Regions from separate parts of the Allobosea sp. 05L423 genome, predicted to be linked through region 2. Evidence: predicted binding sites of a transcription regulator. Region 2 holds the regulator's gene; the other holds the start of a gene.
What was found. Region 2 encodes PhoB, which activates phosphate uptake and scavenging genes when phosphate is short. Its sites were predicted from a motif close to TGTCATNNANCTGTCAT; they were not measured.
Positions count from the first base shown of each region.

Region 1: a site for PhoB is predicted at 8,689-8,705, ahead of ugpB (sn-glycerol-3-phosphate ABC transporter substrate-binding protein UgpB). Genes of this name have one in related genera too.

Region 1 is NZ_JBFTOA010000008.1:59,590-75,185, forward strand. It holds gene AC1DNE_RS18420 (esterase-like activity of phytase family protein) at 1-406, shown strand, start outside; gene AC1DNE_RS18425 (SPW repeat protein) at 602-964, shown strand; gene AC1DNE_RS18430 (ATP-binding cassette domain-containing protein) at 1,007-1,825, opposite strand; gene AC1DNE_RS18435 (sugar ABC transporter permease) at 1,836-3,140, opposite strand; gene xylF (D-xylose ABC transporter substrate-binding protein) at 3,133-4,179, opposite strand; gene nth (endonuclease III) at 4,308-5,009, opposite strand; gene AC1DNE_RS18450 (DUF2244 domain-containing protein) at 5,030-5,557, shown strand; gene AC1DNE_RS18455 (class I SAM-dependent DNA methyltransferase) at 5,563-6,165, opposite strand; gene AC1DNE_RS18460 (methylated-DNA--[protein]-cysteine S-methyltransferase) at 6,386-7,282, shown strand; gene AC1DNE_RS18465 (fumarylacetoacetate hydrolase family protein) at 7,415-8,593, opposite strand; gene ugpB (sn-glycerol-3-phosphate ABC transporter substrate-binding protein UgpB) at 8,791-10,116, shown strand; gene ugpA (sn-glycerol-3-phosphate ABC transporter permease UgpA) at 10,192-11,073, shown strand; gene AC1DNE_RS18480 (creatininase family protein) at 11,073-11,825, shown strand; gene ugpE (sn-glycerol-3-phosphate ABC transporter permease UgpE) at 11,825-12,673, shown strand; gene AC1DNE_RS18490 (sn-glycerol-3-phosphate import ATP-binding protein UgpC) at 12,681-13,760, shown strand; gene hemW (radical SAM family heme chaperone HemW) at 13,901-15,100, opposite strand; gene rdgB (RdgB/HAM1 family non-canonical purine NTP pyrophosphatase) at 15,097-15,596, opposite strand, start outside.
Region 2 is NZ_JBFTOA010000011.1:159,815-175,410, forward strand. It holds gene zapE (cell division protein ZapE) at 80-1,258, opposite strand; gene AC1DNE_RS21425 (ABC transporter substrate-binding protein) at 1,439-2,269, opposite strand; gene AC1DNE_RS21430 (amino acid ABC transporter ATP-binding protein) at 2,305-3,099, opposite strand; gene AC1DNE_RS21435 (amino acid ABC transporter permease) at 3,096-3,989, opposite strand; gene argH (argininosuccinate lyase) at 3,986-5,401, opposite strand; gene AC1DNE_RS21445 (LysR family transcriptional regulator) at 5,496-6,419, shown strand; gene AC1DNE_RS21450 (SpoIIAA family protein) at 6,474-6,860, shown strand; gene AC1DNE_RS21455 (DUF3175 domain-containing protein) at 6,877-7,161, shown strand; gene AC1DNE_RS21460 (hypothetical protein) at 7,179-7,403, opposite strand; gene phoB (phosphate regulon transcriptional regulator PhoB) at 7,699-8,397, opposite strand; gene phoU (phosphate signaling complex protein PhoU) at 8,414-9,133, opposite strand; gene pstB (phosphate ABC transporter ATP-binding protein PstB) at 9,217-10,023, opposite strand; gene pstA (phosphate ABC transporter permease PstA) at 10,063-10,947, opposite strand; gene pstC (phosphate ABC transporter permease subunit PstC) at 10,960-11,934, opposite strand; gene pstS (phosphate ABC transporter substrate-binding protein PstS) at 12,160-13,185, opposite strand; gene AC1DNE_RS21495 (ATP-binding protein) at 13,299-14,354, opposite strand; gene ppk2 (polyphosphate kinase 2) at 14,473-15,426, shown strand.

The DNA.
Region 1 (15,596 bases), on a different contig from region 2:
GACAGCGCTGATCATCGAGCGCGACAACGGCGAAGGCACGGCCGACAAGGCCTGCGCCGCCAGCCAGAAGGGTCCGGACTGCTTCCACGACCTCGCCAGGTTCAAGCGCATCGTGAAGATCGAGATGACCGACGCCAATGTCGGCAAGCCCGTGCGCAAGATCGGCTTCATCGACCTGATGAAGATCGCCGACCCCGACAAGAAGGCGAAACAGGGCGCCATCGACGGCGTGCTGCCCTTCCCCTTCTTCACCATCGAGAACGTCGATGTCGTCGATCGCGCCAAGGGCATCATCGTCGTCGGCAACGACAACAATCTGCCGTTCTCCTCCTCGCGCGATCCCAAGAAGGCGGATGACAACGAACTCGTCCTGCTCTCTGTGAAGGAACTGCTCGACGCGAAGTGAGATCGCCCGCACCGCCGGCTTGGTTGAGCGCGGCGGTGCGGCTCACATTATTCTGGCCGGCGGCCGGTTGGACCGGTTTCCGGTCGTTCTTATTCTGTTCTTGAGCTATTGCTACCCTGAGCGTATAATAAAAATGGCCAAGCGCCTCGTGTGCGAGGCGTAGTGGTTGGATGATCGTCACCGATGGAGGTGATCATGTTGACCGTGAATACGAACGCCAGGCGACCACAGGACTGGTGTAATCTGATCCTGGCCGGGCTGCTTTTCTTCTCACCATGGTTCATGGGCTTCGTCGGCGACTTCCTGCCGACGCGCAATGCCTGGATCGTCGGCATGGCTCTCGCCGTGATTGCGGTCGCCGCGCTTTCGGCGTTCGCCGAATGGGAGGAATGGCTGAATCTCGCGCTCGGGCTCTGGCTGGTAGCCTCGCCCTGGGTGCTCGGCTTTACCGGTAACCTCCGCGCCTTCTGGCCTCATATGGTCGTCGGCCTGCTGACTGCGGCGATCTCGGCCTGGGCGGTCTGGGATTATCGGCACGAGCCGCATGCGACGGCCTGAGGAGCCTTGCGCTCCTGCCGCTCCAGAAGGCTCCGGTGCGGTCTAGCTACGCAGCGCGCCGGGGCCGGCCACCGCGGCCGGTGGGCATTTGCCCGAGATGATCATGCCCAGCACCTCGTCCTGGGTGACGTCGGCGGTGCGCGCCGTGCCGACCACCTTGCCGTTCTTCATCACCGTGACGCGGTCGGCGAGGTCGAAGACATCGTGCAAATCATGGCTGATCAGGAAGATGCCGATCCCCTGCTTCTTGAGCTGCAGGATCAGCTCGGCGACCTGCTTCGTCTCGGCAGGGCCGAGGGCCGCAGTGGGCTCATCCATGATCAGCACGCGCGCGTTGAAATAGATGGCGCGGGCGATCGCGACCGATTGGCGCTGGCCGCCCGATAGCGCCCTCACCGGCTCCTTGAAGCGGCGGAAATGCGGATTGAGCCGGCCCATCACCTTGCGGGTTTCCGACTCCATCGTCGCGTCGTCGAGCGTACCCCAGCCGGTCAGGAGTTCGCGGCCGAGGAAGATGTTGGCGGCGGCGTCGACATTATCGGCGAGCGCGAGCGTCTGGTAGATCGTCTCGATACCGTGGCGCTTGGCGTCGCGCGGGCTCGCTATTGCGGCCTCCTCGCCATTCACATGGATTGTGCCGGCGTCGGCGCGGTAGGCGCCGGACAGGATCTTGATCAGCGTCGATTTGCCGGCTCCGTTATGGCCGAGCAGGCCGACGACCTCGCCCGGCATCAGGTCGACGCTGGCTCCATCGACCGCCTTGATGCCACCGAAGGCGATCGAGATGTCGCGCATCGCGATCAGCGGCGTCCCCTGGCCGGGATGCGTCTCGGCGAGATCAGCCGGTTCCGCGATGCTCATCGCTCCCTCCTCAGCTCAACCGCTTGCGGTAGACGCCGTCGAGCCAGACCGCGAGGACGAGCACGATGCCGACGACGATGTTCTGCAGCGGCGCATCGACGCCGATCAGCACCATGCCGGACTGCAGCGACTGCATCACCAGCGCCCCTAACATCGCACCCGCGATGGTGCCGACGCCGCCGGCCAGCGAGGTGCCGCCGATCACCGCGGCAGCGATGACATAGAGCTCGTCGAGCGTGCCGGCGGAGTTGGTCGCAGCGTTGAGGCGCGCTGTCGAAATGCAGGCGGAGATGCCGACGAGCACGCCCATTAGCCCGAAGACCAGCATCAGAACCTTGCGGGTGTTCACCCCGGAAAGCTGCGCCGCCTCGGGATTGCCGCCGATCGCGAAGACATAGCGGCCGAAGCGCAGGCGATTGGCGAGGAACGTGATGACGACGCCGACCGCGAGCGCGATCAACACGGGGACGGCAAGCCCGTGGCCGATGGCCAGGCCGCCTTCGGGCCAGATGCCCCCCTTTGCCTCGGTGAGGCGCCGGGCGATGCCGGCCGGCAATGCATAGGCATTCGCCACCATCACCATCGCCAGCACCGCGGCGCAGCCGAGGCCGGCGATCGCGATCTCGGCCCAGAGCGGGCGCAGCACGAAGCCGAAGCGCTTGCGCCGGCGCCGGATCAGCGCCGCGCCGGCGCAGATCGCCGCGCAGAGCGCGATGCCGATCGCCCAGGAGGCGCTCGTGCCGATGGCGCCCTCGACGCCGCCGCCGAGCGGCCGGAAGCGCGAATCCATCGGCGCGATGGTCTGGCCTTGCGTGACCCACCAGGCGGCGCCGCGCCAGACCAGAAGCCCGCCGAGCGTGACGATGAAGGAGGGGATGGCGAGATAGGCGATCAGCGCGCCCTGCAGCAGGCCGACGAACCCGCCGAGGCACATCGCGACGAGCAGGCTGACCAGCCAGGTCAGCGGATGCTCGAAGCCCCAGATCTCGGGCAGGACGCGGACCTGCACCAGCCCCACCACCATGCCGACGAAGCCGAGCATCGAGCCGACCGAGAGATCGATATTGCGGGTGACGATGACCAGCACCATGCCGCAGGCCATGATCGCGATCGAGGCGGTCTGGACCAGCAGGTTCCACAGGTTGCGCGGCGTCAGGAAGGCGCCGTCCGACAGCCAGTTGAAGCCGAGCCAGATCACCGCGAGCGCGGCGACCATGCCGATCATGCGCGGATCGAATTCGATCTCGCGCAAACGATCGGCAAGGCTGCGCTCATCCTGCACCGGACTGGCCGGCGCGGGGGCGGCTTCAGTCACAGGCCTTGACCTTGCCCGCCGCCACGCCCTGGCACACCGCCGATTTCGGCGCCCAGCCGGCCTCGATCACGACGCCGAGGTTGTCCTTCGTCACGGGCACGGGCTTGAGGAAGAGCGCCGTCATCTTCTGCTTGGAAGGACCCTGATCCCAAGCGGCCGAACCCGGAATCTCGGAGAGCTTGGCGCCGCCGGCGAGCTTGAGCGCGATCTCGGCAGCATTGCGCCCGAGCTCGCGCGCATCCTTCCAGATCGTCACGGTCTGCGTGCCCAATGCGACGCGGTTGAGCGCCGCGCGGTCGGCGTCCTGGCCGGAGACCGGCACGGAGCCGGAGAGGCCCTGCGCATCCATCGCCGCGATGGCGCCGCCGGCGGTGCCGTCATTCGCGGCGATCACCGCATCGACCTTGTTCTGGTTGCGCGTCAGGATCTGCTCCATGTTGCGCTGGGCGTTGGCCGGCAGCCAGCCATCGGTGAAGGCTTCGCCGACATTCTTGATCTTGCCGCCGTCGATCGCCGGCTTCAGCACCTCGATCGAGCCCTGGTAGAGGAAGTTGGCATTGGGATCGGAGCTCGAGCCCTTGATGAAGACGTAGTTGCCCTCCGGCTTTGCCTTCTGGATCTCACGCGCCATCATCCGGCCGACCTCGACATTGTCGAATGTCAGGTAGAAGGCCTGCGGGATTTCGATCAGCCGGTCATAGCCGACTACCACGATGCCCTCGTTCACCGCCTTCTCGACGGCCGGGCGAATGGCCTGCGCGTCCTGCGCCAGCACGATGATCGCCTTGGCGCCGCGCGCGATCAGGCTCTCGACATCGGTGAGCTGCTTGGCCGGCGAAGACTGCGCATCCGCCGAAAGATAGGTGCCGCCCGCCTTCTCGACTGCCGCCTTGATCGCGGCTTCGTCGGTTTTCCAGCGCTCTTCCTGGAAGTTCGACCAACTGACCCCGACGACCGGGCCTTTCGATTGCGCGAACGCGCTTGCGTGAATGGAAATGGCGGCAACGGCGATGCTCGCCGCGAGGACGAAACGCTTCATCTCGATGACCTCCTGAGCTTCCTCTGCCGCAGACTCTCAGGCTTCTCCGAGCCCCCAAGGCATCCGGCCCACGAAGCTCAGCCCAGCGGTGGAAGGCTGTCAAGCCGACCAGGGATCAAGCGGGAGGTTCAGACGACGCGCTTGTCGGGAGAGTCGCAGAGATCGTTCTGGATGCAGCGCCCGCATTCGGGCCTCAGCGCCTTGCAGGTGTAGCGCCCGTGCAGGATCAGCCAGTGATGGGCATGCCGGCCGAACTCCTCCGGTATCGCCTTCTCCAGGCCGAGCTCGACCTGCAGCACATTCTTGCCGGGCGCGAGCCGGAGCCGGTTCGAAACGCGGAAGACATGGGTGTCGACGGCGTGGGTGATCTCGCCGAAGGCGATGTTGAGCACGACATTCGCGGTCTTGCGGCCGACGCCCGGCAGGCTTTCCAGCGCTTCGCGCGTCGTCGGCACCTCGCCTCCGAACTCGGCGATCAGCTTCTCGCAGAGCGCGACGAGGTTCTTCGCCTTGTTGCGGTAGAGGCCGATCGTCTTGATGTAGTCGCGGACCTTGTCTTCGCCGAGCGCCAGCATCTTCTCCGGCGTGTCGGCGATGGCGAAGAGCGGGCGCGTCGCCTTGTTGACGCCGGCATCGGTCGCCTGCGCCGAGAGCACGACGGCGACCAGCAGCGTGAAGGCGTTCACGGATTCCAGCTCGCCCTTGGGCTCGGGGTTGGCGGCGCGGAAGCGCTCGAATATCTCGCGGATCTCGGCCGGCTTTCGGGCACGCGGCAACGTGATGCGTTTCGCCGGGGCGCGGGCACGTGCGGGCCTGTTCTGCTGATCCATGACGGCGTTATAATGCCGCTATGAACCCCGGCAAGAGCCCAGTCAGCGACAGCGCAGACGCCGCGCGGCGGCCCGTCTTCGATGCGACGATCACACCGCATCGTTCTCTCGGCCGGAATGGTCTGCGCATCGTGATGACGCTGGTCTGCCTGGCGAGCGTGATCTCCTCGATTCCCTTCGTCGTGCTCGGCGCCTGGCCGGTCGCCGGCTTCTTCGGCGTCGACGTGTTGGCGCTGTTCATCGCCTTCCATGTCAATTTCCGTCATGCGCGCGCCTTCGAGCGCATCGTGGTGACGCCCTTGGAGGTCTTGCTGCGCAAGGTCTCGCATCACGGCCGCGAAGCGGTCTGGCGCTCAAACCCTGCCTGGACGCGGCTCGAACGCCAGACCGACGAGGATTACGGCCTGCTCGGCCTTACGCTGGTCTCGCGCGGCCGGAGTGTCGCGGTCGCGACCGCGCTCTCGCCGCAGGAGCGCGCCGGTTTCGCCGATGCGCTGGGAAAGGCACTGGCGAGCGCGCGGCGAGGCCCCGATTACGGCGCAACCTAAGACGATCAGCCCTTGCGGGCGAGCCAGATCGTGTGACCGCCGCAGCTTGCATCCTCGACGACATGCGCGACGACGGAAAAGCCGTGCTCCGCCAGAAGCGCGCGATACTCCTCCGGCGCCAGGCTGCCGTGATAGAGCGGCTCGCCCTCGAAGGAGCCGACCGCTTCGCCATGCGACGGCCCGCTGGTGAACATCAGCGCTGCGGTCGCGGCGGCGTGCGCGGCAAAGACCGGGAACATCGCCCGCTGATCCTCCGGCGTCAGGTGGAAGAAGCTGTCCCAGGCGATCAGCCCGTCGAAACGGCGGCCGAGTGTGAGGTGGCGCATGTCCTGCACATGCCATTCGGCCTGCGGGAAACGTTGGCGGCAGAGTTCGATCAGAGAAGGGGCGGAGTCGATGCCGGTGACGGCGTGACGCTTTGCAAGGACATGACGCGCGATCGGCTCGCCGGAGCCGCAGCCGATGTCGAGGATCGTGGCATGCTCGGGAACAAGCGCGAGGAAACGGTCCAGCCATGCGCCCTCGAACAACGTCTTGCCGCGCAGCCGGTCGAAGGCAGCGGCGTGGCGTTCGTAGAGATCGACGATGGCGCTTGCGGCGGTCGGCATGGTCAATCCGGTTCGGTCTCGCTGCTCGGGGCAGGAAAGATATAGCGGAGGCAAGCCCGCCCTTGCCAGCTTTCGGGTGGGAACGGCATGGTCGGCGCCCTAGATTCGCATCATGACGAATGATGCGAGGTTTCAAGCCATGAACGCTCATGCTCCGATGAAAACGGCGATGACCCCGACGCGCTTTTCCAATGCGGTGCTGGCGCGGGCCGCCGAAGCGATGCCGAGCGAAGCCGATTTCCCGGCCGTGGCGCCTGGCTCGGATTACGATACCGTCCGCCGCATCCTGGCCTTCATCACCCATAACTGGCGCGAGCAGCCGACGATCGAGGCGATCGCGGATGCGGCCGGCGCCACCCCGACCGATGTCCACCATCTCTTCCGGCGCTGGTGCGGCCTGACGCCCAAGGCCTTCCTGCAGGCGATCACGCTCGACCACGCCAAGGGCCTGCTCGCCTCCTCCGCCAGCATCCTCGACACCGCGCTCGAAGTCGGGCTTTCCGGTCCCGGACGGCTGCACGACCTCTTCGTGACGCATGAGGCGATGTCGCCCGGCGAGTGGAAGCTGGGTGGAGAGGGGCTGAAGCTCTCCTACGGCTTCCATGCCTCTCCCTTCGGGGAGGCGCTGATCGTGGTGACGGACCGCGGGCTCGCCGGGCTCGGCTGGGTTTCGAACAGCGTCGATGGCGGCAAGGTCGTCGGCGGGCGCGCCGAGGCTCTGGCCGACATGATGCGCCGCTGGCCCCATGCCGACTATCGCTACGATCCCATGCTGACGGCGCCCTATGCCGGCCGCATCTTCGAGCCCAAGGCCTGGTCGGCGGAGACGCCGCTGCGCGTCGTGCTGATCGGCACCGATTTCGAGGTCCGGGTCTGGGAGACGCTGCTGCGGATCCCGGTCGGCTGCGCGACGACCTATGGCGACGTCGCCAACCACATCGGCAAGCCGAGCGCGGCGCGGGCCGTCGGCATGGCCGTCGGCAAGAACCCGATCTCCTTCGTGGTGCCTTGCCATCGCGTCATCGGCAAGTCCGGGGCGCTCACCGGCTATCACTGGGGCCTGACACGCAAGCGCGCCATCCTCGGCTGGGAGGCGGGCCAGGCTACGGCCGGCTGAGCCTGCTGCTACTCAACGCGTCATGCTCGTCCTTGTGGCGAGCATGACGCGTCTTGAACACAGCCTTCGACGAAGCGAAGACGTGGATGGCCGGGGCAAGCCCGACCATGACGGGTCTGTCGCGGACTGCGCTCAGAGCAGCCCGCGTTTCGCCAGATGGCGCATCAGATGCGAGGCGCCGAAGGTCCAGGGCTCGCAGGCATCGGTGCGCTTCATCCGGTTGACCAGGCTGCCGAGCTCGGGCGCCGCGATGGTGACGATGTCCCCGTATTTGTGGGTGAAGCCGCCGCCCGGCGCATCGCGGTCCTTGATCGGCGCGAACATGGTGCCGAGGTAGAGCGCCGCTCCGTCCGGATACTGATGGTGCGGGCCGATCATCTGCGCCGCGAGGTCGGCCGGGTCGCGGCTGATCTTGGCGATCGAGGACGAGCCCTCCAGCGTGAAGCCGTCCTCGCCCTCGACCGTCAATGTCACCGTCGTCTTGCGGACATGATCGAGCGTGAAGCCGGCGTCGAAGAAGCGGATGAAGGGGCCGACCGCGGCCGCCGCATTGTTGTCCTTCGCCTTGCCGAGCAGCAGGGCCGAGCGGCCCTCGACATCGCGCAGGTTGACGTCGTTGCCGAGGGTGGCGCCGACGATGCGCCCATCCGAGGCGACGATCAGGACGATCTCGGGTTCCGGGTTGTTCCAGCTCGATGCCGGATGCAGGCCGGCGTCAGTGCCCGTGCCGACCGTCGACATCGCCGGGGCCTTTGTGAAGATCTCGGCATCCGGCCCGATGCCGACTTCGAGATACTGGCTCCAGGCGCCCTGCGCGATCAGCACCTCTTTGAGATGCATCGCCTCGGCCGAGCCCGGCTTCAGCTTGGAGAGGTCGTCGCCGATCAGCTTGCCGATCTCCTCGCGGATAGTCGCGGCCGCAGCCGGGTTCCCGCGCGCCTTCTCCTCGATGACGCGCTCCAGCATCGAGACCGCGAAGGTGACGCCGGCCGCCTTCACGGCCTGCAGGTCGAGCGGCGACAGCAGCCAGGGGCGCTTCGGATCGCGGCCGTCCACAGGCGTGTTGGCAAGGATCTCGGCGAGCGAGCCGAGTGCCTCGCCTTTCGTAGCGCGCAGTGCGGCCGCCGGATCGGCGCTCTCGCAGAGGTCGCGGCTGGTCGGGAAGGTGGCGGTGATGTCGACGAACTGCCCGTCGCGCAGCGTGACCACCGCCGGGCCGCCGAGATCGGGGCGCCAGACGCGGCCGGCCAGCGCGGCGGCACCGGCATCCTGCGGCAAGGTCGTCGAGACGGAAAGGGCGAGGCTCGTCATGATGCGGTCCGGAAAAGGCGAGTCAGGATGCGCAGATCAGCTGTTTATGCGTGAATGCGCAAGCCGGGCCGCGGCCATAAGTGCCTTGCAAAAACTGTCATCGTTTTGTCATTGAAATGTCGCCTGCGCTTCATGCTAGCTTGCGCACCAACGACAAGAACCGCGGCGCCCGCCCGCCCGCGGAAGGGAGACACTCCATGAGCATCAAATCGCGCATCCTGATGTCGGTCGCCGCCTTCGCGCTCGTCGGCGCTTCGCCGGCCCTTGCGCAGACCGAAATCCAGTGGTGGCACGCCCTGACGGGCGCCAACAACGACGTGGTCGTCAAGCTCGCTGAGGACTTCAACGCCTCGCAGAAGGACTACAAGGTCGTCCCGGTCTACAAGGGCTCCTATCCCGACGCGCTGAACGCCGGCATCGCCGCTTTCCGCGCCGGCCAGGCGCCGCACATCCTGCAGGTCTTCGAGGTCGGCACCGGCACGATGATGTCGGCCAAGGGCGCGATCAAGCCGGTTCACGAGGTGATGAAGGAAGCCGGCGAGAAGTTCGATCCGAACGCCTATCTCCCCGCCATCACCGGCTATTATTCGACGGCTAAGGGCGACATGCTCTCGATGCCGTTCAATTCGTCCTCGATGGTGATGTGGTACAACAAAGACGCCTTCAAGAAGGCGGGCCTCGACCCGGCGAAGCCGCCGAAGACCTGGCCCGAGACCTTCGAGGCCGCCAAGAAGCTGAAGGCTGCCGGCTACGACAAGTGCGCCGTCTCGAACGCCTGGGCGACCTGGGCCAATATCGAGCAGTTCGGCGCCTGGCACAACATCCCGCTCTCGACCAAGGTCAACGGCATGGCCGGCTTCGACGCCGTGCTGAACTTCAACAAGAGCCCGGCCTTCCTCAAGCACTGGACCAATCTGGTCGAGCTGCAGAAGGACAAGACCTACGATTATTCCGGCCGCACCAACAACGGCGAAGGCCGCTTCACCTCGGGTGAGTGCCCGATCTTCCTGACCTCCTCGGGCTTCTTCGGCAACGTCAAGGCGAATGCCAAGTTCGACTGGGGCAATGCGGCGATGCCGTATTATCCGGATGTGCAGGGTGCGCCGCAGAACTCGATCATCGGCGGCGCCTCGCTGTGGGTGATGGGCGGCAAGAAGGCCGACGAGTACAAGGGCGTCGCCAAGTTCTTCACCTTCCTCTCGGATGTCGACCGTCAGGTGAAGCTGCATACCGAGTCGGGCTATCTGCCGATCACCAAGGCCGCCTATGAGAAGGTCAAGGCGTCCGGCTTCTACAAGGACAAGCCCTATCTCGAGACGCCGATCCTCGAGCTGACCAACAAGACCCCGACCGACAACTCGAAGGGCCTGCGCTACGGCAGCCTCGTCCAGATCCGCGACATCTGGTCGGAGGAGCTGGAGGCGGCGCTGAACGGCCAGAAGTCGCCGCAGGCGGCGCTGGACGCGGCGGTCGAGCGCGGCAACCAGATGCTGCGCCAGTTCGAGCGCACGGCCTCGCGGTAAGCGCGTAGCCTCTTGCATCTCTAGGGCCATCCCGGACAAATGCGTCCGGGATGGCCGTCTCGTTCAAGGAAGCCGATGCAGAAGAACGCGTACTTCAAGGGGCTGACCATTCCCTTCCTGCTGCTGCTGCCACAGCTCGCAATCACCATCGTGTTCTTCTACTGGCCGGCGAGCCAGGCGGTCTGGCAGAGCTTCCTGCTTGAAGATGCCTTCGGTACTTCGACCGAGTTCGTCTGGTTCGAGAACTATCAGCTGCTCTTCGCCGACCCCGGCTATCTCAAGGCCTTCATCAACACCGCGGTGTTCTCGACCTTCGTCTGCATTTTCTCGCTGTCGATCGCGCTGCTCTTCGCGGTGATGGCCGACCGGCAGGTCCGCGGCGCCGAGATCTACAAGACGCTGCTGATCTGGCCCTATGCGGTGGCGCCCGCCATTGCCGGCGTGCTCTGGCTGTTCATGTTCGACCCCTCGCTGGGCATGCTCGCGCGCGGGCTGCAGGTGCTCGGCATTCCCTGGAATCCGCGGCTCAACGGCAACCATGCCATGCTGCTCGTCATCCTGGCCGCGACCTGGAAGCAGATCAGCTACAATTTCCTGTTCTTCCTCGCCGGCCTGCAGTCGATCCCGAAGAGCGTGATCGAGGCGGCGGTGATCGACGGCGCCCGGCCGATGCGCCGCTTCTGGACCATCGTCTTCCCGCTGCTCTCGCCGACGACCTTTTTCCTGCTCGTCGTCAACATCGTCTACGTCTTCTTCGACACCTTCGGCATCATCGACGCGGTCACCGGCGGCGGCCCCTCGGGCGCGACGGAAACGCTGGTCTACAAGGTCTTCGCCGACGGCAAGGGCGGCTCGAATCTGGGCGGCTCGGCGGCGCAGTCGGTGATCCTGCTGGTCATGGTCATCGGCCTCACCGCGGTCCAGTTCCGCTTCATCGAACGCAAGGTGAGCTACTGATGGCCTCCGTCCTCTGGCAAGACCTCACCGCCGAGGAGCTGCGCGCCAAGGCGGCGAAGGATACGATCGTCGTGCTCCCCGTCGCCTCGATCGAGCAGCATGGGCCGCATCTGCCGGTTGGCGTCGACACCGTTCTTTGCAGCGGCGTCTGCAAGGCCGCGGCCGAGCGGGCCGGTGATGTCGAGGTGGTCGTCGCGCCGACGCTGTGGTGCGGCATGGCCGAGCATCACATGGCCTTCGGCGGGACCTTCACCTTCGACATCCCGACCTATCGCGCGGTGCTGCTCGCCTTCCTTGGGAGCATCGAGCGCCACGGTTTCCACCGCGTGCTGATCGTCAACGGTCATGGCGGCAACATCGCCGCGCTGACGGCCTTCCTGCCCGACTTCGCCCGCGAGACGCGGCTGCATGTCGAGGCGACCACCTATTTCCTGCTGGCGCATGACGCGCTCGGGCCGCTGCTGGAGGATCAGCAGGGCGTGCAGCATGCCTGCGAGGTCGAGACCTCGATGATGATGGTGCTGGCACCGGGCTCGGTCCGCGAAGCCCGCCTCGGCGAAGCGTTCGGCGCCCGCGAGGGCCTGCCCGGACGCCCGACCGTGTCGCGGCATCGTTCCTTCCGGGAGATGACGGAGACCGGCGTGGTCGGCGATGCCCGCCGCGCCACGCTGCAGAAGGGGCAAGCCTGCCTCGATGCCTGCGCCGAAGCGCTGGCCGGGCTGCTGCGCGAGATGGGCAAGGGGGGGATCTGATGGTCGAGGACCGCCGCCTGGGCGACGCGATCGCCTATGTCATCCTGACGATCGGCGTGCTGATCGTCGCCTTCCCGGTCTGGCTGACCTTCGTCGCCTCGACCTGGGATGCGACCACCGTGATCAACGGCCAGATGCCGCTCTATCCGGGGCCGTATTTCCTTGAGAACTACAACCGCATTCTCTTCGTCGGAACCTCCGGCACGACGCGCGAGCCGGTGATCGGGATGATGCTCAACTCCTTCATCATGGCGATGGCGATCGCGCTCGGGAAGATCTTCATCTCCGTGCTCTCGGCCTATGCGGTGGTCTATTACCGCTTCCCGTTCCGCATGGCGGCGTTCTGGATCATCTTCATCACGCTGATGCTCCCCGTCGAGGTCCGCATCTTCCCGACATTCAAGATCGTCTCCGATCTCAACATGCTCGATACCTATCAGGGCCTCGCGGTCCCGCTCATCGCCTCGGCGACAGGCACGCTGCTCTTCCGCCAGTTCTTCATGACGATTCCCGACGAATTGCTGGAAGCTTCCAAGATCGACGGCGCCGGCCCGTTCAAGTTCTTCAAGGACACGCTGCTGCCGCTCTCGATCACCACGATCGCGGCGCTGTTCGTGATCCAGTTCATCTATGGCTGGAACCAGTATCTCTGGCCGCTCCTGGTGACGACCAAGGACTCGATGCAGACCATCGTCATCGCCATCAAGAAGATGATCGTCACCGCCGACGCGCTGACCGAATGGCAGCTCGCCATGGCCACGGCCATGCTGGCGATGCTGCCGCCCGTCTTCGTCGTCATCGTCATGCAGAGGCTCTTCGTGAAGGGCCTGGTCGAAACCGAGAAGTAATCCGCGAATGGCCCAGGTCACTCTCAACAGCGTCAAGAAGGTCTATGCCGGCGGCGTCGAGGCCGTGAAGGGCGTTTCCTTCGACATTCCCGACGGCGGCTTCTGCGTGCTGGTCGGCCCCTCCGGTTGCGGCAAGTCCACGCTGCTGCGCATGGTCGCCGGTCTCGAGACGATCTCCTCGGGCGAAGTCGCGATCGGCAGCCGCGTCGTCAACCAGATCGAGCCGGCCGACCGCGACATCGCGATGGTGTTCCAGAACTATGCGCTCTACCCGCATATGAACATCTACGACAACATGGCCTACGGCCTGCGCAACCGCGGCACGCCGAAGGACGAGATCGACAAGCGCGTGAAGGAGGCGGCGCGCATCCTCGCGATCGAGCCCTTCCTCGAGCGCCGGCCGCGGCAGCTTTCCGGCGGCCAGCGCCAGCGCGTCGCCATGGGCCGCGCCATCGTGCGCAAGCCGCAGGTCTTCCTCTTCGACGAGCCGCTCTCGAACCTCGATGCCAAGCTGCGCGTCCAGATGCGCGTCGAGATCAAGAAGCTGCAGCGCGCGCTCGGCGTCACCTCGATCTACGTCACCCACGATCAGGTCGAGGCGATGACGCTCTCCGACAAGCTCGTGGTGATGAATGCCGGCCAGGTCGAACAGATCGGCGTGCCGGCCGAGGTCTACCGCAAGCCGGCCAGCAAGTTCGTCGCGACCTTCATCGGCTCGCCGCCGATGAACATCCTGCCCGGCCTGGTCGACGGCCCCGGCATCGTCGCGCTCGGCGACGCCATCATTGAGGTCCGCGACCTGCGCGAGGATCTGGCGGCGCAGGCGCCGGTCGAGGTGGGCCTGCGGCCCGAGGATGTCGAGATCGCCTCGGAAGGCCAGGCGGGCTCGCTGCCCTTCGACGTCGAGTTCATCGAGGAGCTCGGCGCGACCCAGCTCTTCCACGGCAAGCTCGCGGGCCAACCCTTCGTGATGCAGGCGGCGACCGGCGACGTCGCGGCGCAGGAAGGCCGGCTCTGGATCACCGTCGATCCCGACAAGGTCCACGTCTTCGATCCGAAGACGGGGGTGAGGCTGGGCAAGCGCTGAGCGGCTTTCCGACGCTCTCCGTCATGGTCGGGTTTGTTCCGACCATCCACGTCTTCGCTGGTCGAGGGACGTGTTCAAGACATGGATGCTCGCCGCAAGGGCGAGCATGACGGCGGGGGGGCCGCGAAAGCCGGCGAAACTCAGGCCGCCAGATCGGCCACCAGCGCGTCGAGCAGCAGTGCGCCATCCGGCGTCGCCGCGAGCCGGCCGCCATGCCGGTGCATCAGGAGCTTCTCGTCGATCAGGCTGGCGACGCGGTTGGCGTTGAGCTCGCGGCCCGCCAGCGCCTTGAACACCGCCGGGTCGATGCCTTCGACCAGCCGCAGCCCCATCAGCAGGTATTCGTCGCCTTGCGATTCCTCGCTCAGCCGCTCGTCCTCGACCAGGGCGTGGCCTTCAGCTTCGACCCGCTCCAGCCAGATTTCCGGTCGCTTCTCGGTCGAATGCGCCATGCGGCCCTGCGTCGTCACCAGCCTGCCATGGGCGCCGGGGCCGACGCCGGCATATTCGCCATAGTGCCAATAGACGAGGTTGTGGCGGCATTCCGCGCCCGGCCGCGCGTGGTTCGAGATCTCGTAGACCGGCAGGCCGTGCTTGGCTGTCACCTCTTGCGTGATCTCGTAGAGCGCCGCGCCGGCATCATGGTCGGGAATCGCGAGCTTGCCGGCCCGGAACAGCCGCTCGAAGGCCGTGCCCGGCTCGATGGTGAGCTGGTAGAGCGAGAGGTGCTCGGCCGCATGGCTGATCGCCAGCTCCAGCTCGGCGCGCCAGAGCGCGGGCGTCTGCATCGGCGAACGGGCGTAGATCAGGTCGAAGGAATAGCGCTCGAAATATTTCCGCGCGATCGCGACCGCCGCCAGCGCTTCCTCGGCGGAGTGCATGCGGCCGAGCGCCTTGAGATCGGAGTCGTTCAGCGCCTGCACGCCGAGCGAGACGCGGTTGACGCCGGCAGCCCTGAAGTCGCGGAAGCGCCCGGCCTCGACGCTGGTCGGGTTCGCCTCCAGCGTCACTTCGCACTTCGGATCGACTGCCCAGTGCTCCCCGATCGCATCGAGGATCGCGCCGACCGTGCGGCCTTCCATGAGCGAGGGCGTGCCGCCGCCGAAGAAGATCGAGGAGACCGTGCGGCCGGGCACCAGCGCGGCGCGATGCGCGATCTCGCGGCGGAAGGCTGCGATGTAACGGGCCTGGTCCGGCGGTTGCAGCCGGACATGGCTGTTGAAGTCGCAATAGGGGCATTTGGCCAGGCAGAACGGCCAGTGCACATAGACGGCGAAGCCCGCATCTGTTGTCGGATGCGGGGCGGTGGGCCGCTCCGCAAGGGCGGCCGCGGTGCTCATGCCGGTTTCCTCAGGCAGGCGGCGGCAAGGACATGGAAGGCGCGCGCCCGGTGGGACAGGCCGGGGGAGCCATCGGCCGGGATGCCGTGCTTCTCGGCCGCTGTCATCTCGCCGAAGGTCTTCGCGTGCCCGTCAGGCAGGAAGATCGGGTCGTAGCCGAAGCCGCCCGCGCCACGGACCTCATGAGTGATCGTGCCGAAGACGCGGCCCTCGAACAGCTCCTGATGGCCGTCCGGCCAGGCGATCACCAGCGCCGAAACGAAATGCGCCCCGCGCTTGTCGGGCGTGGCGGCGCCGCGCTTGGCCAGTTCGATCTGCACGCGCGCGATCGCGGGGGCGAAATCCTTGCCCGGACCGGCCCAATTGGCAGAGAACAGGCCGGGTGCACCGTCGAGCGCGTCGATGCAGACGCCCGAGTCGTCGGAGAGCGCAGGCAGGCCGCTCGCCCTGGTCGCGGCGACCGCCTTGATCGCCGCATTCTCCGAGAACATGGTGC
Region 2 (15,596 bases):
GGTTCAGGCATGGCCCCCCGGTCGGCACTGCGCCGCAGCTCGCCCGGGATGATCACCTCCCTATCGCCGACGACGAAACTCACGTCTCGACCAGCCCGGTGGTGTCGCCGCTCGCCGTCGAATCCGGCCTGCCATGCGGCAGGGCCAGATAATCCTCCGAGCGCATCTCGATCAGCCGCGAGACCGTGCGGTCGAACTCGAAGGCCTCGCGCCCCTGCTTGGCGTGATAGAGTTCATGCGGCTCGGCCGCCGCCGAGGCCACGAGCTTCACATGGTGCTCGTAGAGCGTGTCGATCAGTATGATGAAGCGCTTGGCCTCGTTGCGCCGGTCGAGATTGAGGATCGGAATGTCGTCGAGCACCAGCGTGTGGAAGCGCTGCGCCAGCGCGATGTAATCCGAGGCGCCGTAGGCCTGGCTGCAGAGATCGCCGAAGCCGGCCCGGGCAACGCCGCCCGCCGCCTGCGGCAGGACGAGTTCGTGGCCTTGCACGGGGAGGACTGCCCGGTGCCCTCGCGCCACGCCCGAGAGCGCCTTGAAGGCCGCATCGAGAGCGGCCCTGGCCTTCGCATCGGCGGGGACATGGTAGACCGGCGCGCCGCCGAGCTTCTCCAGCCGGAAATCGGTGCGGGCGTCGAGCTTGAGGACCTCGACCTTGGTCTGCAGCAGCTGGATGAACGGCAGGAACAGCGCCCGGTTGAGCCCGCCCTCATAGAGCCGGGACGGCTCGACATTCGACGTCGCCACAACGACGACCCCGGCGGCGAACAGCGCCGTGAACAGCCGCCCGAGGATCATCGCGTCCGCGATGTCGGTCACGGTGAACTCGTCGAAGCAGAGCAGGTAGGCTTCGTCCGCGAGATCGGCCGCAACCGGCGCGATCGGATCGGAATCCTTGACCTCGCCGCTCTTGATCTTCTGGCGATAGGCGTTGATGCGGCGGTGGACGTCGGCGAGGAACTCGTGGAAATGCACGCGGCGCTTGCGCTTCACCGGCGCGGCCTCGAAGAACATGTCCATCAGCATGGTCTTGCCGCGGCCGACCGAGCCCCAGATGTAGAGCCCCTTCGGCGCCTGCGCCGTGTCCGGCTTCTTGCCGAAGAGCCAGCCCAGCGCGCTGCCCTTGCGCGCCAGGCGGCGGGCGGCAAGCGTCGCGGTCAGAGCCTCGAGCTTCTTCAGCGCCGTCACCTGCGCCGGATCGCGCTCGATGGCGCCCGCCTCGACCAGGGCGGCATAGCGGTCGGTGATCGAGGCTGTCATGGCGGCGGGCGGTGGCGATCCGAGGAAGTCCAGACCGGGTTAAGGCAGCCCCGCGACCATCGCAACCCCATGCGGCTCCGCCCCGCTGCCCCGTCTCCGGGATACCCGCCCAAAAATTACCCCGGCGCGGGCATGGCCCGGCCGGGGTGACGATCAATCGCGCCGAGCGGGTAAGTCCGCTCACTCGCCCTTGTTCAGGGTGATCGGCTTGATCGCGTTGTTGGCGAGGCCGTACTTCTGGATCAGCGCGTCATAGGTGCCGTTCGCCTGCAGCCGGTCGAGCGCGCCCTTGACGGCGTCGCGCAGCTGCGTGCCTTCCGCCGTCTTGGCGAAGGGGATGCCGGCGAGCGAATGGGTGAAGGGCTTGCCGAGCGGGATGTAGGTGTTCGGCTCCAGCTTCTGGAAGTGGCTCATCGTCTCGCTGCCCTGGACGCCGCCCTGCAGGCGCTGCGTCTTGAGCTGGGTGCGGGCGTCGACCGAGCCTTCGGTGCCGACCACGTTGATCGCCGGCTTGCCCTTGGCGACGCAATTCGCCTCGCTCCATTCGCCGATCTGGCGCGGCCAGTTGGTCGCGCGGCTGGCGCCGACGCTCTTGCCGCAGAGGTCTTCCGGGGTCTTGATCGTGTCGGCGAAGGCCGTGACCGTGTAGAACTGCGCGCCGGAATCCATGTAGTCGACGAAATCGGCGCTCTCGCGCCGCGCCGGCAGGTCGCTCATGCCGGCCATCACCGCATCGACGCGGCCGGTCTGCAGCGAGGGCAGCATCTGGGCGAAGGCGGTCTCCTGCCACTCGACCTTGACGCCGAGCTCCTTGGCGATGGCCTCGCCCAGCTCGATGTCGAAGCCGGCGAGCTGGTTGGTCGCGACGTCCTTGTAGGCGATCGGTGGATAGTTCGGCTGGGTCGCGATCACGATCTTGCCGGCGGTCTTGACGCGGTCCGGCAGGGCCTGGGCCTGCGCGGCAAGCGCTGTGCCGGCGAGCAAGGCCGCGGCGATGGTCAAACGAAGCATGGTTCTCTCCCGGTTGTGAACTGTTTGCGCCATCGTCACTTCAGGACGGCGGCGATGAAGTCGCGCGTGCGCGCCTGTTTCGGCGCAACGAGAACGGTCTGCGGCGGACCCTGCTCGACGATCTCGCCCTTGTCCATGAAGACGACGTCGTTGGCCACCTCGCGGGCGAAGCCGAGCTCATGCGTGACCACGATCATGGTCATGCCGGAGGCCGCCAGATCGCGCATCACGTTGAGCACCTCGCCGACGAGTTCGGGGTCAAGCGCCGAGGTCGGCTCGTCGAACAGCATCAGCTTCGGCTTCATCGCCAGGGCGCGGGCAATGGCGATGCGCTGCTGCTGCCCGCCTGAGAGCTCGCTCGGATAGGCGTCGCGCTTGTCGGCAAGACCGACGCGCTCCAGCAGTGCCGTCGCTTCGGCGACGATCTCCTTGCGCGGACGCTTCAGGACGGTGAGCGGCCCCTCGATGATGTTCTGCAGCGCCGTCATGTGGTTGAACAGGTTGAAGCGCTGGAAGACCATGCCGGTGACGAGGCGCTGGCGCGCGATCTCCGGATCGGTCAGCTCATGCAGCTCATTGCCCACGCGGCGATAGCCGATCAGCTCGCCATCGACGCGGATCGCGCCCTGGTCGATCTTCTCGAGCTGGTTGATGCAGCGCAGCAGCGTCGACTTGCCCGAGCCCGACGGCCCGATGATGCACTGGACCATGCCGGGCTCGATCGAGAGCGAGACATCGTTCAGCGCCTTCAGGTCGCCGAAGAACTTGCTGACGTTCGCGATTGCAACGATCGCACTATCGGCCACGGCCGTGTTCGCCACCGCGTTCATGCGGGCTCCTCCTGAACCGCGGTGCGCTTGGCGCGCCGCCCGACCCGCCCCTTGGAGAAGTGGCGTTCGAGGAAATACTGGCCGATCTGCAGCAGCGTCACCACGAGCAGATACCAGCCGGCAGCGACGATCAGCAGCTCGATGACGCGGGCATTGGCGTAGTAGATCGTCTGCGCGTTGCGCAGGATCTCGGCGTACTGGATCACGCTCGCCACCGAGGTCAGCTTGACCATGCTGATCACCTCGTTGCCGACCGGCGGGATGATGACACGCATCGCCTGCGGCAGCACGATCCGGCGCAGCGTCGTCAGCCGCGTCATGCCGATCGCCTTGGCGGCCTCGGTCTGGCCCTGGTCGACGGAGAGGATACCGCCGCGCACCACCTCGGCAGTGTAGGCGCCCTGGTTCATGCCGAGCCCGAGCAGCGTCGCCATGAACGGCCCGATGATGTCGATCGTGCGCCAGGAGAACAGGCCGGGGATGCCGATGGTCGGGAAGACCAGCGCCAGGTTGAACCAGATCAGGAGCTGCAGCAGCAGCGGCGTGCCGCGGAAGAACCAGATGTAGAACAGCGCCACGCCGCGCAGCACCGGGTTCGGCGACATGTACATGATGGCGAAGATCACGCCGAGCACGACGCCGAGCGTCATCGCGCAGACCGTCATGATCAGCGTGTTGCCGAGGCCCGCGATGATCGCCGGCGCGGTGAAGAACTGCCGGACCACCGGCCAGGCGATGTCGCCCTCGACAAAGGCCATGACCAGCCAGACGAGGATGGCGACGATCGCCGCGGCCGCGACCCAGCGCCCATAGAAGCGCCGCGGCACGATTCTCAGATGCGAGACCTGGGCGAGATCCCGGCTGCTGATCGGCGAAGTGGCGACGCTCATTGGCCCGTCTCCCGGCTCCAGGTTTCGAGGGCGGCGAGCTTGCCGCGGAAGCGGTCGATCTGTTCGCGCACGCGGTCGGGCGCCGTGCCGCCATGGCCGCTGCGCGCAGCGACCGCGGCATCGAGCGTCAGATGGTCGAGGACCCCGGCATCGAGCCGCGGATCGACCGCCCTGAGATCGACGGCGTCGAGCGATTCAAGCTCCCGGCCCAGTTCCTCGCAATAGCGCACCAGCGCCCCCGTGATCTCATGCGCCTCGGCGAAAGGCACGCCGTTGCGGGCGAGATGATCTGCCACCTCGGTCGCCAGCGCAAAGCCGGAACCGGCCTGGGCGCGCATCGTCTCGGCGTCGGCGCTCATGCTGGCGATCAGCCCGGCGAAGGCCGGCAGCACCTCTTCCAGCACGTCGACTGCGTCGAAGGCGGCGCGCTTGTCCTCGGCGAGGTCGCGGTTATAGGAAAGCGGCAGCCCCTTCAATGCGCCGAGCATGGCGACGAGGTCGCCGGTCAGCCGCGCCGCCCGGCCGCGCGAGATTTCCGCGATGTCCGGGTTCTTCTTCTGCGGCATGATCGAGGAGCCGGTGGCGAAGGCATCGTCCAGCGTCACCCAGGCGAATTGCCTGGAAGCCCACAGCGTCACCTCCTCGGCGAGCCGCGACAGGTTGGTCGTCAGCATCGCCGCGACGAACAGGAATTCCGCGACATGGTCGCGCGCGCCGACCGCGTCGACCGAGTTCTCGAACGGCTCGTCATAGCCGAGTGCCTTGGCGCTGAGCTCGGGATTGAGCGTGATCGCCGAGCCTGCAAGCGCCGCCGCCCCGAGCGGGGACTGGCCGGAGCGCTTTTCCCAGTCGGTCAGGCGCGAGGCGTCGCGCATCAGCACCTGGCCATGCGCCATCAGCCAATGGCCGAAGGTGACCGGCTGGGCGCTCTGGAGATGGGTGAAGCCGGGGCTGACCGAGGCCGCATGCAGCTCGGCCTGATCGGCGATCGCGGTCAGGAGTTCCGCCAGCATCGCCGCGAGCGAGCGCGACTTCGCGCGCAGATAGAGCTTGAGATTGTTCGCGGCCTGGTCGTTGCGCGAGCGCCCTGCCCGGAGCTTGGCGCCCGTCGAGCCGATCCGCTCGGTCAGGATGCGCTCGATGAAGGTATGGACATCCTCGTCCTGCGGGCCGGGCGTGATCCGCCCCTCGACCGTGTCCCGCGCGATCGCGTCGAGCGCGGTCAGGATGGTCTGGAGCTCCTGCGCCGTCAGCAGCCCGGCGCGTCCGAGTTCGGCCGCATGCGCCTTGCCGCCCGCAACATCCTGCGGCACCAGCCTCGCGTGCTCACCGGCCGCGCTCGACAGCTTCATCAGCCGCGGATCGGGCGGCTTGCGGAAGCGTCCACCCCACAGGCGCGTCGTCTGGTTCATGAGCTTGTCCTCCCGTTAGGGAAGAATGGCCTCTTGACCGAAAGCCCGGCAAACGAAACGATCTCCGCAGCGATAGTCCAAAAAGGAATACCCCATGGCCGCCGGCCGGCCTCCTCCGTCATCGACCGCTTTGCGAGCTTTCACCACGGTTGCAAGGCTGGGCTCGACCGCCCGCGCCGCCCTGGTCGTCAACCTGACGCAGAGTGCCGTCTCCAAGCAGATCCTGTCGCTGGAACACCATCTCGGTGCCGTGCTGTTCGACCGCAGCCCGCTCGGCCTCAAGCTCACCGAGGCCGGCGCGATCTATCTGCCCTATGCCGAAGCCGCGCTGGAGCAGATGGAGCGGGGCGCCCGGCGCCTCGCCGAGCGCAGCGCCATTGCCCGGCCGATCCGCCTGCACATGGTCGCCATCGTCGGCGAGCGCTGGCTGATGTCGCGCTTTCCGGCCTTCGCTGCGGCGCATCCCGGCGTCGACGTCCAGTTCACCAACTATGTCAGCGAGAGCGAGACCGAGGAGCCCGATCTCGACATTGCCCATGGCGTCCCGCCCTGGCCCGGCAAGGAGGCGCATTACCTCTTCGGCCGCGACGTTGCCCTCGTCGCCGCGCCGAGCCTGGTCGAGCGCATGGGCGGCTTTCGTCGTGCCGCCGATATCCAGAAGATGACGCTGCTGCAGCACTACCAGATGCCGACCTTCTGGGCCGAGTTCACCGAGGCCCACGACCTGCGCGGCGCGGTGCCCGAGCACACCGTGCGTTACGGCTACTATTCCGTGATCACCAGCGCCGCCGTCGCCGGGCTGGGCGTCGCTCTGATGCCGCGCTGCTATGTCGCCGACGAGCTGGCTTCCGGCGCGCTTATCAACCCGCTCGGCCTCGGCTTCACCAGTGCGACGGGCTGTTGGCTCACCCTCCCGGTTGGCCAGCCGCAACGCCCCGGCCTCGATGAATTCGTCGGCTGGCTGCGCGCCGAAGCGGCCCGGTTCGACGCCGCCACCCGTGCGCCCGCAGCGGCCTGATCATCGGGCGAAACTTCCGCTCTTGCCCCGCGTTGTCTGGAGCAAGGAGGAGCCATGTTCACCATTCTGCCTGCCCCGGACCATGTCGGCGCCTACCGCCTGTCGCAGACGCTGACCAGTGACGATCTCGATGGGATCATGGCCGATATCGAGGCGAAGCTCGCGCGACACGAGAAGGTCGGCATCCTCGCCGACCTCACCGATTTCACCGATATGACCCTGGCTGCCGCCTGGAAGGATGCGCGCTACAGCCTCGGCAAGCTCTGGGAGCTGCAGCGCTTCCCGCGCGAGGCGGTGATCACCGACAGGGGCTGGCTTGCCGCCTTCGTCGACCTGCTCAACCCAGCGATCCCCTTCGTGACCGTCCGCACCTTCAAGCCGGAGGAGTACGAGACCGCACTGACCTGGGCCGGTGACATCGAGGGCGGGCCAAACGCCTGACCGACAGGAGGACGCCATGACTGCCCACAAACGCAGGTGGTCGGCCGATATCACCACCCGGAGCAACGCGCTCGATCTTGAGAAGGCGGTGTTCAAGCAGGGCGATCCGCGACGGATCGCACGTTCGCTGAAGCGGTCGGCTGAACACAGCCGGCTCCGCAAGTCGAGCCCCTATCGCTCGGCGATGTCGATGCTGACTTTCTACATCAACCGCGCCGGCCGGAACCTGCCGGCCGAGCGGCGCAGGACGCTGGAAGCGGCCAAGCACAGCTTGCGCCGCCTCTTCTACCGAGAGGGCTGAGGCTCCTGCCGGCCCCTTCAGGGATCGTCCTGTAGGGGGCTTCTCGCGGGGCCGCCACCCTTGCGGGCCGGATCATGCAAGCGATGGCTGTCGCGCTCGCCGCCACCGCCCGAAACGCGAACCTGCCGGGTTTCGTCGTCGGCAGGCGGCTTGCGGATGCCCGGCGACTTCCTCGCATTCTCATGGGACGAGCCCGGGCCGCCGTGCCGGATGCTTTGCGGCGCCTTGGTCGAGGCCGACATGAGGCAGCCTCCTCAACGATCCTGCTGCAGACCCTGATGGCTCGTGTTGATGCGGGTGTTGCCCTGCTGGTCATGCTGGCCCGGCCGGCGCTCGCTCGCCACCTCCTAGCGCTGCGCATATCGTGCCCGGCATGATCCCGCTCGCCCGGGCCCTTGTCGCTTCGACTGGCCGGCGGGACTGGCGGCATCTTGCTCATGGCGACCTCCTCTGGCTCGCGCTGACTTTCAGGGTCAACGCGAGCGAGCAGGCGAGACTCACCGTAAGCTGCGATGAGGAGGAGAGCTGGAGCGCCGCTCAGCTGCGCGCAAAAGTCTCGTCGAAGGCGTAGCCGGCGCCGCGCACGGTACGCAGCGGGTCCTTGGTATTGGCGGGCGTGATCGCCTTGCGCAGCCGGCCGACATGGACGTCGACGGTGCGCTCGTCGATATAGACGTCGCGGCCCCAGACGGCGTCGAGCAGCTGGGCGCGCGAATAGACGCGGCCGGGCGCCTGCATCAGGAACTCCAGCAGCCTGAACTCGGTCGGGCCGAGATGCAACTCGCTGCCGGCGCGGCGGACGCGCCGTGTGGTGCGGTCGAGTTCGAGGTCGCCGGCGGCAAGCAGTCCCGCGACATGGCCCGGCTTGGCGCGGCGGAGCAGCGCCTGGATGCGCGCGATCAATTCCGGCAACGAAAAGGGCTTCACCACATAGTCGTCGGCGCCGGTCGCGAGCCCGCGCACGCGCTCGGTTTCCTCGCCCCGCGCGGTCAGCATGATGATCGGCACGCGCTCGGTGTCGCGCCGCGACCGCAGCCGGCGGCAGAGCTCGATCCCGGAGAGGCCCGGCAGCATCCAGTCGAGCAGCACGAGATCGGGGGTGTGGTCGCGCAGATGAAGCTCCGCATCGTCCCCGCGCGCCACGCTGTCCACCTCGAAGCCCTCGGCTTCGAGATTGTAGCGCAGCAGCAGGGTCAGCGGCTCCTCGTCCTCGACGATCAGGATGCGTGCGGCCATGATTCCTTGCCTCGCCTCAGCTGCCCGTGACCGCCTCGACTTCGATATTGGTCGTGTCGAGCTTCGGCCGGTTCACGTCGAGCGAGTCGCCGGTGATGAGGTAATGGATCGTCTCGGCGATGTTGGTGGTGTGGTCGCCGATGCGCTCGATGTTCTTCGCGCAGAACAGGAGATGCGTGCAGAAGGTGATGTTGCGCGGATCCTCCATCATGTAGGTCAGGAGTTCGCGGAACAGCGAGGTGTAGAGCGCGTCGATCTCGTCGTCGCGGCGCCAGACCTCGAGCGCCTTCTGCTCGTTGCCTGCGGCGTAGGCGTCGAGCACGTCCTTGAGTTGCGCCTGCACCAGGCGGCTGATGTGCTCGAGCCCGACCACGGCGCGGTGCGGCGGCTGGAACTGGCCGGCGATGGCGACGGCGCGCTTGGCGATGTTCTTGGCGAGATCGCCGACGCGCTCGATGTCGGCCGCGATGCGGATCGCCGAGATCAGTTCGCGCAGGTCGTTCGCGAGCGGCTGGCGCCGGGCGATGGTCAGCACCGCCTTCTCTTCGACGTCCCGCTGCAGGTTGTCGAGGCGCTGGTCGGCGGTGATGATCTTCTGGGCGAGGCCGGTGTCGCGGCGCACCAGCGCCACGGTGGAGTCGCCCAGCATGCGCTCGGCCATGCCGCCCATTTCGGCAAGACTGCGGCGGATGCCTTCGAGATCGGTGTCGTAGGAGCGGACGATGTGGTCGGTCATGGCGTTATCCTCAAAGCATTTTCAAGCGAAATCGGACCGGTTCGCGCGAAGAAAATGCGACAAACAAAGAACTCTGCCGCGGCTCAGCCGAACCGGCCGGTGACGTAGTCCTGCGTCTGCTTCTTGGCCGGGTTCATGAAGATGGTGTTGGTCGGCGCGAACTCGATGACCTCGCCCAGATACATGAAGGCGGTGTACTGCGAGATGCGTGCAGCTTGCTGCATGTTGTGCGTCACGATCGCGATCGTGAAGTCGCTCTTCAGCTGCTCCAGCAGGTCCTCGATCTTGCCGGTGGAGATCGGGTCGAGCGCGGAGGTCGGCTCGTCGAACAGGATCACTTCCGGCTTCTGCGCGATGGTGCGGGCGATGCACAGGCGCTGCTGCTGGCCGCCGGAGAGGCCCATGCCGGAGCTCTTCAGCTTGTCCTTGACCTCGTCCCACAGCGCGGCACGGCGCAGCGCCCCCTCGACACGGTCGTCGAGCTCGGACTTCGGCGGCTTCTCGTAGAGGCGGATGCCGAAGGCGACGTTGTCGTAGATCGACATCGGGAAGGGCGTCGGCTTCTGGAAGACCATGCCGACGCGCGAGCGCAGCTCGTTCACGTCGACGTCGTTGGAGATGATGTTGCGGCCGTCGAGCAGGATCTCGCCGGTGGCCTTCTGCTCGGGATAAAGCGAGTAGATCCGGTTGAAGATGCGCAGCAGGGTCGACTTGCCGCAGCCGGAAGGGCCGATCAGCGCGGTGACGTGCCGGTCGCGGAAATCGAGATTGATGTTCTTCAGCGCCCGGTGCTCGCCGTAGTAGAAATCGAGGTTCTTCACCGCGATCCGGACGGGCGCCTCGGCATCGAGCGTCTGCGGGGAGAGTTCAAGGGTCGAAAGCATCGACATGGTCCTCAAGGTCGGGCGCGACCGGGTTGGATTCAAGTCTTATTTGCCGCCAGCGACGACGCGGCGGGCAATGAGCGAAAGCAGCAGGATCGAGACCGTGATGATCAGCGATCCCGCCCAGGCGAGCTGCTGCCAGTTCTCGTAGGGAGCGGAGGCGAACTGATAGATCGTGACGGGCAGGTTCGAGACGCCGCCGGCGAGCGAGGGCGAGAACCAGAAATTGTTGTTCAGAGCCGTGAAGAGCAGCGGCGCCGTCTCGCCGGCGATGCGGGCGAGCGCCAGCAGGATGCCCGTCATCATGCCGGCCTTCGCCGCACGCCAGGTCACGGAGGTGATGACGACCGAAGGCGGCGCGCCCAGCGCGGCCCCCGCCTCGCGCAGCGGGCCGGGGACGAGGTTCAGCATGTCCTCGGTGGTGCGCACGATGACCGGGATCGCGATGATGCCGAGCGCGACGCCGCCGGCCCAGCCGGAGTAGCCGCGGAAGGGCTCGACCAGGATGACGTAGACGAACAGGCCGATCAGGATCGACGGCGCCGAGAGCAGGATGTCGTTGATGAAGCGGATCAGGTGCGCGAGCTTGGAACCCCTGCCGTATTCGGCGAGCCAGGTGCCCGCGAGAACCCCGATCGGGGTTGCGATGGCAATGCCGAGGAAGGTCAGCACGAAGGAGCCGACGATGGCGTTGGCGAGGCCGCCGCCTTCCGTGCCCGGGCCGGGAGTGACCGCGGTGAAGGTGGCGAGCGAGAGGCCGCCGATGCCCTTCACCAGCAGCATGCCGAGGATCCAGAACAGCACGAAGATGGCGCAGAAGGTGAAGCCGGTCGCGATGATCTTCATCAGCCGGTCGGCGGTGCGGCGGGACTGGCGCACGCGCCCCCAGGGGGTGTGCGGCAGCTCGCGGGGCGTGGTCGTCATGGTCATGGACGAAAGACCTCAGTAGCGCTTGACGCGGGCGACCAGCAGCCGCGCGATGACGAGGACGACGAAGGTGACGAAGAACAGGATGCAGCCCAGCGCGATCAGCGCGTTGAGCTGCAGGCCCATCGCCTCGTTGAATTCGTTGGCGATGCGCGAGGCGATGGTCGAGCCGGGATCGAGGATCGAGGCCGACAGGCGGTTGGCGTTGCCGACGACGAAGGTGACCGCCATCGTTTCGCCGAGCGCGCGGCCGAGGCCGAGCATGATCGCGCCGATGATCGAGACGCCGGCCTGCGGCACCAGCACGTGGCGCACGACCTCCCATGTCGTCGCCCCGATGCCGTAGGCGCTTTCGCGGAGCACGGAGGGGATCTGCTCCAGCATGTCGCGGGTGATCGAGGCGATGAACGGCACGATCATGAAGGCCAGGATCAGGCCGGCGGTGAAGATGCCGAGGCCCGAGGGCGAGCGTGAATAGAGGATGGTGCCGACGACCGGCATGCCCTCGACGATGTTCGAGAGCGGGATCTGCACATAGGCCGCAAAGAGCGGCACGAAGACGAACAGGCCCCACATGCCGTAGATGATCGAGGGCACGGCGGCGAGCAGCTCGATCGCGGTGGCGACCGGTTTCTTGAACCAGCCCGGCGCCAGTTGGGTCAGGTAGACTGCGATGCCGAGCGAAAGCGGCACGCCGATCGCCAGCGCGATCAACGCCGTCGAAAGCGTGCCGACGATGGCCGGCCAGGCGCCGTACTGCTCGTTCTGCGTATCCCAGACGCTGGAGGTGATGAAACCGAGGCCGAACTCGCGGAAGGCCGGCCAGCCGCCGATGATCATCGAGATCATGATGCCGGCGAGCAGCACCAGCACGAGCAGCGCCGCCGCGAAGCTGGCATTGCGGAAGAAGAGGTCGAACCCCGCCTTCGGCGTCTTGCGGGCGGCCGGCCTCGCGCCGGGGATGCTCGTCATGTCGGTTGCTGCGGTCATCCGCGGAGGCTCCGGTGTCGTGGCAGAGGTTGCCTGCAGCCGGTCACCCGACTCCGATCAACCTCAGCCCTCATCCTGAGGAGCGCTCCGCAGGAGCGTCCCGAAGGAGGCTCCAGTGCGCTCTGGATCATCCTTCGCGACGCCGCATACCGCGGCTCCTCAGGATGAGGGCTGCATGTATCGGTGAGGCGGGACTGGCCCGCCTCACCTTGTCGCTGGCAGCGATCAGAAGATCGGCTTGCCGGCGGTGTCGGTCACGCCCTTCCAGGCGTTGCGGACCTGATCCTTCACGGTCGACGGCAGGGCGACGTAATCGAGCTCGCTCGCCAGCTTGTCGCCGCTCTTGTAGGCCCAGTCGAAGAACTTCAGCGCGGCCTGCACCTCTTCCGGCTTCTCCGGCTTGGCATGGACCAGGATGAAGGTCGCCGAGGTGATCGGCCAGGCATCCGCGCCCTTCTGGTTGTTGAGCGAGATGCCGAAGCCCGGCTGCTCCTGCCAGTTGGCATTGGCGGCGGCTGCCTGGAAGGCCTTCTCCTCAGGAGCCGGGAAGTTGCCGTCGGCGTTCTTCACCAGGGCGTGGGCGAGCTTGTTCTGCTTGGCATAGGCGTACTCGACATAGCCGATCGAGTTGGCGACCTGCTTGACCGAGGCGGAGACGCCTTCGTTGCCCTTGCCGCCGATGCCGACCGGCCACTGGACCGACTGGTTGGCGCCGATCTTGGACTTCCAGTCGGCCGAGACCTTGGAGAGGTAGTCGGTGAACACGAAGGTCGTGCCCGAGCCGTCCGAGCGATAGACCGGGTTGATGTTGGCGTCCGGCAGGGCGAGACCGGCGTTGAGCGCCACGATCTTCGGGTCGTTCCACTTCTTGATGTCACCCAGATAGATCTGCGCGATGATGTCGCCCGAGAGCTTGAGCTTGCCCGGCTCGACGCCGGCGATGTTCACGGCCGGAACGACGCCGCCCATCACGGTCGGGAACTGGATCAGGCCGTCCTTGCTGAGGTCCTCGCCCTTGAGCGGAGCGTCGGTCGCGCCGAAGGCGACGGTCTTCGCCTTGATCTGGCGGATGCCGCCGCCCGAGCCGATCGACTGGTAGTTCAGGCCCGTGCCGGTGTCCTTCTTGTAGGCCTCGGCCCATTTCGAATAGATCGGGAAGGGGAAGGTCGCGCCGGCGCCGGTGATGTCGGCAGCCTGGGCGGAACCGGCGATCCCGACGGCTACGGCCGCGAGAACGAGAATCTTGCGCATTGAGATGTCCTCTCTGGGTCGCTGTTGACAGCTCCCCTGTCAGAACACCCCCTATATGACAGCCGGATGACACGTCGTCATGAAAACTGTCACAAAGCCGTTGAAGCGGCGGCTCAGCGGCCTGCGCGCTGGGCCTCGAAACGCGGCAGTATCGCCTTGAAGGTCGCCCCCTCGCCCGGCTTGCTTTCGATCGTCAGCCTGCCGCGATGGCGCAGCACGATGTGCTTGACGATAGCCAGCCCCAGGCCCGTGCCGCCCGCCTCGCGGCTGGCGGCGGTGTCGACACGGTAGAAGCGCTCGGTCAGGCGCGGCAGATGCTCCGGCGCAATCCCCGGCCCATCGTCGCGAACGTGGAAGCTGGCCTCATCCTCGCCGGCCTCGACGGTGATCTTCACCTCGCCGCCCTGCTTGCCGTATTTGATGGCGTTCTCGACGAGGTTCTCCATCAGTCGTAGCAATTCGTCGCGGTCGCCGGGGACCAGCAGCGGCTCGCGCGGCGTGGTGAGCGCCAGTGTGACCTCGCGCTCGCGCGCCATCAATGTGAGCGAGTCGACGATTTCGCGCGCGATGCCGGCGAGGTCGACCGGCGTGTCGGGCGCGACGTGAGCGCGCTGCTCGATACGCGAGAGCGAGAGAAGATCGTCGACGAGACGCGCCATGCGCAGCCCCTGCTCGCGCATGATGCCGAGGAAGCGCTCCCGCGCGCGCTCGTCGTTGCGCGCCGGCCCCTGCAACGTCTCGACGAAGCCGAGCAGCGAGGCCAGCGGCGTGCGCAGCTCATGGCTGGCATTGGCGACGAAATCGACGCGCATCCGCTCGATCACCCGCTGCTCGCTGAGATCCTGGAAGGTGAGCAGCGTCGGCCGCCGCCTTCCGCCGCCCAGCGCCGCGATGTGGATGCGGAAGGCACGCTCGAACGGCACCCGTTCGACGAGCTCGACGGTGTCGCGCCCGCCCTCATGCGCGACCTGCTCGATCGCATCGTTGAGGTCCGGGTCGCGCAGCACCAGTGCCAGGAACTTGCCGATCTCGAGCCCCGGAACAAGCGCGCGCATCGCAGGGCTGAGCGCCTGGGCGATGCCCTGCTCGTCGAGCAGCACCACGGGGACGCCGAGCGCCTCGATCATGGTCTGCATCGTCGCAGGAGAGGAAGGGGCAATGTCGGCCATGGAGCGCTCGGAACGAGCCGGCACCAGCCGGCCTGCCCTTCCTTGGGCGGAAGAAGGAGAGGCGTCAATTCCCTTCCGCACGTCAGCCGGCTAGGCTTTGCCCGAAGAGGAGGCAGCGATGGCAAAGAAATTCTCGGGTTCGAACGCCAACGCGCCGATCGCGCTGTCCGCGGGCGAGAGCGCCAAACCGGCGAAGGCCCGTCCCGTGTCCCCCAAGCTCAAGGGTTTCGACATCGAGGCCGACACGCTGCCGGAAGCCATCATCGATGCCGCCTATCACAGCGGCGACTATCCCTATGGCAAGCGGATGAAGCGCAAGCGCTACAATCGCGAGCTCGAGCTGCTCCAGATCGAGTTGCAGAAGCTGACGCGCTGGGCCTCCAAGCATGGCGAGCGCATCGTCATCGTCTTCGAAGGCCGCGACGGCGCCGGCAAGGGCGGCACCATCGGCCGCTTCACCCAGCATCTCAATCCGCGCCAGGCTCGCACTGTCGCGCTGCCGAAGCCCTCCGACACCGAGAAGGGCCAATGGTATTTCCAGCGCTATGCCAGCGAGATGCCGACGGCCGGCGAACTCGTCTTCTTCGACCGCTCCTGGTACAACCGGGCGGGTGTCGAGCGCGTCATGGGTTTCTGCACGCCGGACGAGACCGAGAGCTTTCTGCACGAGGCCCCCGTCTTCGAGGGCATGCTGGCGCGCGACGGCATCCGCCTGATCAAGCTGTTCCTGACCATTGGCCGCGAGATGCAGATGACCCGCCTGCACGCGCGCTGGCACGATCCGCTCAAGCGCTGGAAGCTCACGCCGATCGACTTCGAGGCCATCCCGCGCTTCGACGACTATTCGCGCGCCTTCGACGCGATGCTCGGCCGGACCTCGACCGAAGCCGCGCCCTGGCATGTCGTGCGCAGCAACGACAAGCTGCGCGCAAGGCTCAACGCGATCCGCCATGTGCTGAAGGCGATCCCTTACGCGGACAAGGACGAGGCCGCGATCGGCAAGCTGGACGAGGAGATCGTCATCCCCGTCGGCCGCTATCTCCACCATGGCGGCGAGCCGGAGAGCCGGTAAAGCCTGGCGTGATCCGCGGAACGCGGAAGTCATCCCGGACGGAGCGAAGCGGAGATCCGGGATCCGTGCCTGAACCCTGATCGGCAGCGCTCCGGCATGGATCCCGGGTCAAGCCCGGGATGACGACGCGGTTCCCGCTCAAAGTCATCAGGCTCCCGGCTGTTGCGCCC